DNA from 3 places in the Peribacillus sp. JNUCC41 genome. Region 1 is predicted to be linked to each of the others. Evidence: riboswitches for the same ligand, from Rfam matches in the RefSeq annotation. Region 1 holds a riboswitch; each other region holds the start of a gene.
The links. A riboswitch is a leader RNA that binds a small molecule or an ion and turns the genes downstream of it on or off. The one in region 1 is predicted to bind S-adenosylmethionine.
Positions count from the first base shown of each region.

Region 2: linked by a shared signal. The riboswitch ahead of JNUCC41_RS14480 (methionine ABC transporter ATP-binding protein) and the one ahead of JNUCC41_RS07005 (methionine ABC transporter ATP-binding protein) in region 1 are both predicted to bind S-adenosylmethionine.
Region 3: linked by a shared signal. The riboswitch ahead of JNUCC41_RS14440 (methionine biosynthesis PLP-dependent protein) and the one ahead of JNUCC41_RS07005 (methionine ABC transporter ATP-binding protein) in region 1 are both predicted to bind S-adenosylmethionine.

Region 1 covers NZ_CP062163.1:1,391,715-1,394,869, reverse strand. Annotated here, with positions in the region: gene JNUCC41_RS07010 (O-acetylhomoserine aminocarboxypropyltransferase/cysteine synthase family protein) at 1-745, shown strand, start outside; SAM riboswitch class I at 863-975, shown strand; gene JNUCC41_RS07005 (methionine ABC transporter ATP-binding protein) at 1,129-2,163, shown strand; gene JNUCC41_RS07000 (methionine ABC transporter permease) at 2,156-2,824, shown strand; gene JNUCC41_RS06995 (MetQ/NlpA family ABC transporter substrate-binding protein) at 2,840-3,155, shown strand, end outside.
Region 2 covers NZ_CP062163.1:2,982,174-2,985,328, reverse strand. Annotated here, with positions in the region: gene JNUCC41_RS14485 (MBL fold metallo-hydrolase) at 9-833, opposite strand; SAM riboswitch class I at 1,116-1,220, shown strand; gene JNUCC41_RS14480 (methionine ABC transporter ATP-binding protein) at 1,289-2,305, shown strand; gene JNUCC41_RS14475 (methionine ABC transporter permease) at 2,292-2,960, shown strand; gene JNUCC41_RS14470 (MetQ/NlpA family ABC transporter substrate-binding protein) at 3,016-3,155, shown strand, end outside.
Region 3 covers NZ_CP062163.1:2,974,047-2,977,201, forward strand. Annotated here, with positions in the region: gene metC (cystathionine beta-lyase) at 1-399, opposite strand, end outside; gene JNUCC41_RS14440 (methionine biosynthesis PLP-dependent protein) at 396-1,508, opposite strand; SAM riboswitch class I at 1,595-1,708, opposite strand; gene fumC (class II fumarate hydratase) at 2,033-3,155, shown strand, end outside.

The DNA.
Region 1 (3,155 bases):
ATATCTTTGCAGACCAATTGATTTTGGCGCGGACATCGTCATCCATTCCGCTACAAAATGGCTTCTGGGAAATGGAACGACACTAGGCGGTGTCATCGTGGATGGAGGGAAGTTCGATTGGAACTCGCCAAACTACCCTGGCTTCACGGAGCCTGACCCAAGTTATGACGGTCTGGTATATGCCGAGGCAGTTGGACCTGCCGCATTCATAACGAAAGCCCGAGTCCAGTTACTTCGTGATTTAGGCCCTGCGCTAAGTGCCCAAAGTGCATTCCAGTTTACGCTTGGACTTGAAACGCTGCATGTAAGGATGAAAGAGCATCTATCAAACACCAAGTCTGTCATTGAATATTTAAAAAACCATCCTGCCGTGACTTGGGTTTCGCATCCTGGTGATGAGGATCATCCCGATAAGGCCCTTGCGGATAAATATTTGCCTAAGGGAGCTGGATCTGTCGTGACTTTTGGAATACAAGGTAATCGCGAAGCTGGGGCAAAACTTATCAATTCGGTGGAATTATGGTCCCATGTGGCGAATGTAGGGGATGCGAAGAGCTTGATCATCCACCCAGCCAGTACGACCCATCAACAATTGAATGAGGCGGGTCTTGCGAAAGCGGGTGTAAGTGCCGATCAAGTCCGTTTATCAATTGGGATTGAAAATGTAGACGACTTAATAGAAGATTTAGAGCAGGCAATTGAAAAAGCGACGAATATCGTCTCCTTGACTTCCAAAACGCTTTAAGCAGAGTTCCTGTTCATTCTTGAACTAGAAATAATATACATTGCGCTCCTTTTTTATCTATGATAAAATTTCTCCATACTAAAGAACTTAATGATGTACAAATATTCTATATATTAGCTCTTATCAAGAGAGGTGGAGGGATGTGCCCGATGAAACCCGGCAACCGACAAGGAGATTTCCTTGGAAAGGTGCCAATTCACACAAAGTTTAATTACTTTGGAAGATGAGAGAAAGGCCTGTTTCTTCACCTGCCTTTCTGCTCATGCAGAAAGGTTTTTTCAGTTTTAATGGGGAAAACATGTGCATGTTATGAGAAACAGACTAATAATGTAAAGAAATCAACTAAGTTCATAGGTTTTATTGGATAAAAGAGGTGAGGATTAATGATTACATTGACGAAAGTCAGTAAGCTGTTCCGAACAGGAAAAGGAAACAGTGAGACGATCAAGGCTGTAAATAATGTGAATGTTGAAATAAATAAAGGCGAGATTTTCGGTATCATCGGTTACAGTGGAGCGGGGAAAAGTACTTTAATCAGAATGCTCAATGGATTGGAAACTCCTACAGAGGGATCCGTTGTGGTGGCTGAGAAGGAAATTTCAAAAATTAAAGGGGCTCAGCTCCGTAAGGCACGTCAAGAAATCAGCATGATTTTCCAACATTTCAATCTATTATGGTCAAGGACCGTTCAGGATAATATTTCTTTCCCATTGGAAATTGCTGGTGTTTCTAAAGCGGAACGGATCAAGCGTGTGAACGAATTGATCAAGTTAGTCGGACTGGAAGGCAGGGAAAAGGCCTATCCTTCACAATTAAGCGGAGGGCAAAAGCAAAGGGTGGGCATAGCGAGGGCTTTGGCAAATGACCCTAAAGTGCTGCTGTGTGATGAAGCGACATCTGCCTTGGATCCGCAGACTACCGACTCCATACTCGAATTGCTTGTTGACATCAATCAGCGCCTAGGATTGACGATCGTCTTGATAACACATGAAATGCATGTAATACGTAAAATCTGTCATCGCGTCGCCGTGATGGAAAACGGGCAAGTTGTTGAACAGGGTCCTGTCCTGGATGTTTTCAAGAATCCTAAAGAACAAATGACAAAGCGTTTCGTGCAGCAGGTAACGGAACCGGAAGAAACGAAAGAAACGATGGACCATTTGCTCGAACGTTATCCTGCAGGCAAAGTGATTCAATTGACCTTTGTAGGTGATCATGCAGAAAGCCCGTTGATCACCAAGCTTGTACGTAACTTCGAGTTGGATGTCAATATCGTTCAAGGTAAGATATCCCAAACAAGAAGCGGTTCATATGGAACATTGTTTATCCATCTTGATGGCACTGAGGATGAAATGCTCCGCGCAATCGAATTCATTAAAGCACAGCAGGTAGGCGTGGAGGTGATTACTCATGCTTGAAGAATTATTGCCGAATATTGATTGGGAAGACATTATTGAAGCAACGAAAGAAACGCTTTACATGACAAGCGTCTCTGTAGTGGCAACCTTTTTTATAGGCATAATATTAGGATTGATCCTGTTCCTGACAGGGAAGGGTAATATGTGGGAAAATCGGGTGATTAACGGGGTCATGAGTGCTATCGTTAATATATTCCGTTCCATTCCATTTCTTATTTTGATCGTGCTGCTCATTCCTTTCACTAAAGCACTCGTCGGATCCATGATCGGAGAGAACGCTGCACTGCCGGCACTTATTATCGGGGCTGCCCCATTTTATGCGCGTATGGTTGAAATCGGCCTGCGTGAAATCGATAAGGGTGTAATCGAAGCCGCTAAATCCATGGGGGCAAAAACGAGTACGATCATTTGGAAGGTCCTTCTTCCAGAGTCGATGCCTGCCCTTATTTCCGGGATTACGGTAACATCGATTGCATTGGTTGGATATACCGCAATGGCCGGGGTCATCGGTGCAGGCGGACTTGGTAATCTAGCCTATTTGGACGGCTATCAAAGAAATCAAAATGACGTTACGCTTGTAGCGACGATCGTTATTCTAATTATCGTCTTCATAATTCAAATTATTGGAGATGTGATTACATCTAAATTGGACAAAAGATAAAGGGAGATGAATAGGATGAAAAAGTTTTTAGGCTTTGCATTAATTTTAGTGTTATCTATCGCTTTGGCTGCTTGTGGAAGTGAAAAGGATAAAGGCGGCAGTGGTACGGAAAAAGAATCGAAGAAATTAGTTGTAGGGGCATCCAATGTTCCGCATGCTGAAATCCTTGAGGAAGCTAAGCCGCTTCTTAAAGAAAAAGGAATCGAATTGGAAATCGAAACATTCCAGGACTACGTTTTACCGAATAAGGCGTTGAATGATAAGGAATTGGATGCTAACTATTTTCAGCACATTCCTTACTTAGAGTCGCAAATTAAAGAAAATGGATATG
Region 2 (3,155 bases), 1.6 Mb from region 1:
AATAGCATTCAAATAGTTCCATTGTCCCTTACATTTAAAATATTTTCTTTTAATATCGATGTAATGATATGCTCTGAATCCCATTCATGCCCAGATATCTCGATAAGGGGATAGCGATTCGGTAAAACGGCCTGCTGGATTTCATGAACGGTCAGCCCTTGAGAATGCAAGCGTAAAATTTCACCTTGTAGGTTTTCCAAATAATCGAGCTTTTTCCGAAACATGTCCTTCCCATCAGGGACATGTCCAGCATGGCAGCAAAACACTTCCCCGAAGTCATATTGAAGTAACCTTTTAATGGAATCGATGATGACCGGGACAGACTCTTCCCGTAAGACAAGCTTTGTTTTTGGTGTTACGAAAAGGTCTCCTGAAAAGAGCATGCCATTACTGTGATTCAAATACACCATATGGTCCTTTGCATGACCAGGGGTAAAAATGGGCTCCCACGTTTGGGTGCGTGAATGAATGGCCTTCCCTACCGACTCAGCTTTAAAGGCGTCTCTCTTTCCCCAGAAAATTTTACGATATTCAGGATATACGGCATCCTTTGCACAAACCTCAACCGACATCGGATGAATGAAAAGCGGGACCTTTTTATTTTCCTGTATCCATGCAGCGCCCCCGGTATGGTCTTCATGATAGTGAGTCAGGACCACTGAGTCGAAGTCTGCGGACTCATAGAATGGAATGAGCTCTTCCAATAAAATCTGTGCGCCAGTATCTATCAATAGACCATCCGTTAAAAAGACATAAACACTCATCCCGGATTTGTTCCCGCCAGGAGTCCCGTTCACACAAACCACATCATTTATCGTGTTAATCTCTAACATTCAATTGCCTCCCCATCATTACACAAATATAGTTTCATCTTCCTTTTTCTAACTTTACTATAATAAATGTATTACCACTTCACTCTTTTGACAAGGAAATTTTGGAATAATTAACCTGGACAAAAATGCTGGATTATTGCATAATTGCCCACTTTTAATGGACCTTACTAAACTTTAATAACAAAAAATCACCCCGAAAATTTCAGAAACGATTGACATTGTCGAATTTTACAAATAATATAGATTATATTGAAAAACTTGAAATATTCTAAAATAATAATTTACTTATCAAGAGTGACGGAGGGATCAGGCCCTGTGATGTCCGGCAACCGCCCTTAGGGAACGGTGCCACTTCCTGCAGAATGATTGCATTCTGAAAGATAAGACGAGATATAATTTCGCTGCCTCTTTCTGAATGATAGGGGCAGTTTTTTAATGTTTAAGGGGGAAAGCTCATGATTGAAATCCGTTCAGTCCGAAAGGAATACGTCTCGAAGAAAAACCGAGTTATCGGAGTGGATAACGTATCTTTAACCATTCAAACTGGCGAAGTGTATGGAATTGTCGGCTACAGTGGAGCTGGAAAAAGCTCATTACTCCGCTGCTTGAATTTGCTTGAACGTCCGACAGGTGGAAATATCATCATCGACGGCATTGATTTAACCTCTTTATCAAGTAAAGAACTTCGTAAACAACGGCAAAAAATCGGAATGATATTCCAACACTTTTCACTGGTCAGTTCAAAAACCGTTTATGAAAATGTCGCTTTCGCCTTAAAGGCCGCGCATCGGTCGAAGGATGCCATCAGGTTACGTGTATTGGAATTGTTGGAAATCGTAGGGCTCAGCGATAAGAAAGATGTCTATCCGGCGCAGCTTAGCGGTGGACAGAAGCAACGGGTAGGCATAGCCCGTGCCTTAGCAAATGACCCCACTGTTCTATTATGTGATGAAGCGACTTCAGCACTTGATCCAACAACTACAAAAGCGATTTTACAATTATTGAAAAAGATAAGCAGTAAGCTTGGCATCACCATCGTGTTGATTACACATGAAATGGAAGTGGTCAAAGAGCTATGCCACCGTGTCGCCGTCATGCAGGATGGCCGTGTAATTGAAGAAAGTCCCGTTTATGAAATATTTTCACAGCCTAAGCAGGAGTTAACGAAGCAATTCATTAGCAGTGTTCTGGATTTCGCACTCCCTCCGCACTTGATTGATGAAAGTAAAGGTACGATCATTAAAATTCAATTCGAAGGGCAAACCGCTGGTGAGTCGATCCTTTCGGATGCTCTCCAATCCCATTCAGTAAAGGGGAATATTTTACACGGTAAAATTGAGTATATCCAGGATGTCCCTTTAGGCATTTTAATCATCGAGTTAATAGGCGATGCCGCTCAAGTTCATTCGGCATTGCAATATATAAAAAATCGTTCCAGTTCTGTGGAGGTGCTAAAACATGTCACTGCTTGATTCCATCGTCAATATTTTACCTGATCTTAATAAAGCCTTTCTTGAAACGATTTATATGGTCGGTGTTTCCCTTGCAGTAGCCCTGTTAATCGGTTTACCGCTTGGAGTATTGCTGTTTACAACAACAAGGAATTTATTTTTTGAAAATAGTATCGTGAATCGATTTCTAGGATTCGCAGTCAATATTGTCCGTTCAATCCCTTTCATCATTCTCTTGGTCGCCCTCCTTCCTTTAACGGATCTTCTAACTGGATCGACAATAGGGCCGAGAGCGGCTTCTGTATCCCTGTCGGTGTCCGCAATACCTTTTTTTGCAAGAATCGTTGAAACGGCATTACGTGAAATAGACAGAGGAGTGATTGAAGCTGCAATTGCCGTAGGAGCCACTCCATGGATGATCATTAAGGATGTACTTCTTCCAGAGGCAAAACCGGGTATCATTCAAGGACTGACATTAACGACCATTTCGCTTATCGGTTACTCAGCGATGGCAGGGACAATCGGCGGGGGCGGAATTGGCGACCTGGCCATCCGGTACGGTTATTACCGTTATGACAACACAGTCATGATCACGACGATCGTCGTGTTGATCTGCCTTGTACAAATCATTCAAATGGTTGGTGACAAGGCCTCATACATAGTTAACAAACGATAGGGATCAGTCATTTTTCAATGATTCAATACATTTCATTACACAGGAGGAATTTCAAATGAAGAAAATAGCTTCGTTATTATCAGTCTGTGCACTTGCCCTTGGCTTGGCAGCATGCGGGAGTGATGATGCATCCCCAAAAACTGAAGACAAAAAAGAATTGAAGATCGGGGCGACTACCGGGCCCTATGCCGATAT
Region 3 (3,155 bases), 1.6 Mb from region 1:
TTTGACGCTTTCAAGATCCGTCATGTCAACGAAGGTATGCTCAATATTGAAACGGATCAATACGCTTGTGACCATCCTGAACGTTCCGCCGTACACATCTTCGGAAATGACGATATGATCCCCGGCAGACAATAGCAGGAAGGCTGTTGAAATGGCAGCCATACCTGATGAAAAAGCAAAGCCGTGAGTGCCTTCCTCAAGTTCGGCAATGATGTCTTCAAGTGCTTCGCGAGTCGGGTTCCCGCTTCTGCTGTAATCATATTTGCCAAATTGATCGATATCGGATTGATGGAAAGTCGATGCATGCTGAATGGGGACGCTCACACCGCCCGTTGCCGGATCGAATTTATGCTGATTATGAAGTAATTTCGTTTCAAAGCTAAAATCATGACCTGTCATCGTAGCGCCTCCCTTTTTACATGTGCGAATGCTTGCTGCAAGTCCTGAATCAAATCATCGCTATCCTCGATGCCAACGGAGAAGCGGAGCAGGCGATTACAAACTCCATTTGCCGTTCTGACTTCAAGCGGTATATCGGCATGCGTTTGTGTGGCAGGATAGGTGATAAAGCTTTCAACCCCTCCAAGGCTTTCTGCAAAGGAAATTAATGAGAGCGATTGTAAAAAGGGGTTGACCGCCGATTCATCAATGATACGGAATGAAATCATGCCGCCTTTGCCGGGATACAATACGTCCGTGACACAATCATGTTCCGACAAGTAATCTACAAGTATTTTGGCATTCTTTTCATGACGCTCCATCCGCAATGCCAAGGTTTTCATTCCACGCATCATCAGCCAAGAATCAAAGGGGCTCAAGACAGCTCCGGTACCATTATGATGGAAGGCTAATGCATCACATAATTCAGCGCCGCTAGCAACGATCAGTCCGGCGAGCACATCATTATGACCACCGAGATACTTGGTTGCACTGTGAATCACGATATCCGCTCCAAGCAGGATGGGTTGTTGGATAAGAGGCGTGTAAAAAGTATTATCAACGATTAATAATAAATTATATTGTTTGGCCAATGCGGCAACAGCGCTAATGTCCGTTTGCTGCATAAGAGGGTTAGTGGGAGTTTCGATGAAGATGGCTTTCGTGTGAGGAGTGATGGCTTTTTCAATATCCTCCAAACAACAAGTGTTTACATAGTCACACTGCAATCCCCATTTTTTAAAACCTTGTTCTAACAGACGATATGTACCACCATAAAGATCTTCGCTGACAATCCAGGCATCACCTGATTTAAAAAGGGCAAGGATAGTGGAAATGGCGGCCATTCCTGAACTGCAGGCATAACCTTGGTCGCCTTTTTCCATATCGGCGATGGAACGCTCCAATAATTGGCGTGTAGGATTACCTGTTCTTGTGTAGTCGAATCCCGTCGATTGGCCAATTCCTTCATGGCGAAAAGCTGTTGAAAAGTATACTGGCGGATTGACTGTTCCTGTCGCCGTTTCGCTGCGGTTTCCTAATTGAGCAAGATATGTTTCAGTTTTGTACATGGTTTTCACTGCTCCTTTGAGTTATATAAAATAAAAAAAAGTCTTCTTTAAGAAGAAGACTTTGATTAAGTAAGGACGAGTCATTCTTCTTATCTTCCAAGTTCACAAACTTGTGGAATTAGCACCTTTTCATTGGTTTGAAACAAATGAAGGTTGCTGAGGTGTCATCGGGCCATTCCCTCTACCTCTCTCGATAAGAGTTTAGATTATTCAATTTCTTTTGAATTTACTATATATACAAAATACTGTCAAGGACATTTTGGGATGGATAATGCTTGGATGTTCATGACCAGGTTAATTGGTGCCTAGTGCGTCAACACTTTATGTATCTATAAAAAAAATATCCGAATCTTCATATAAACACGAAGGGGCATGGGATTTTCGGAAAAAGTGAAAGGTCAGCGGATATTTTTGCTTTAAAATAATAAAGTTTGTACAATGTATGGAGAGAAAGAATAATTCGACATTATTCATTTCATATGCAAAAAGTCTCAATGAATAGTGCAAACATAGGAGGAGAACACATGGAATACAGAATCGAACGAGATACGATGGGTGAAGTGAAAGTTCCTGCTGATAAATATTGGGGAGCACAAACCGAGAGAAGCCGTAACAATTTCAAAATCGGTAACGAAAAAATGCCGATTGAATTAGTTCGTGCATTTGCATACGTTAAACAAGCTGCGGCAAAGGTGAACTATGATCTTGGTGATCTTTCGGAAGTTAAAAAGAATGCCATCGTCAAGATTTGCGGCGAAATCCTTGAAGGAACGCTAGATGAGCATTTCCCGCTTGTAGTTTGGCAAACGGGAAGTGGTACGCAAAGTAATATGAACGTGAATGAAGTGGTCGCTAACAAAGGAAATGAATGGTTAAAAGAAAATGGTGAATCGGAAACCCTTCATCCGAATGATGATGTTAACAAGGCACAGAGCTCAAATGATACTTTCCCGACAGCCATGCATATTGCTGCCTTTATGGAAGTCGCTGAAAAATTGGTTCCTGCCATCAAAGCTCTTCGTGATACATTCGATACAAAAGAAAAAGAATTTTGGGATGTCGTGAAAATTGGCCGGACACATCTTCAAGATGCTACACCATTAACATTGGGACAAGAGATTTCCGGTTGGAAAGCGATGCTCGACAAAGATCTAGCGATGATTGAGGAAAGCAGCCAAAAATTATTGAACCTTGCACTAGGAGGAACGGCTGTAGGAACCGGAATCAATACAAAAAAAGAATTCCCGGGACTTTCCGCCAAACAAATTGCAGCTGATACTGGATATCCTTTTGTCACATCTGATAATAAGTTCCATGCATTGACAAGCCATAACGAAATCGTCTACGCACACGGTGCTTTAAAAGCATTGGCAGCGGATTTAATGAAAATTGCGAACGATGTCAGATGGCTGGCAAGTGGGCCAAGAAGCGGAATCGGCGAAATAGCCATTCCGGAAAATGAGCCAGGCAGCTCCATCATGCCAGGTAAAGTCAATCCAACACAAAGTGAAGCGCTTACCATGATTGCAACTCAAATCGTGGGTAACGATGCTACAATTGGCTTTGCAGCAAGCCAAGGTAATTTTGAATTGAATGTATTCAAGCCTGTCATCATCTATAACTTCCTGCAAACGGTAAAATTATTGA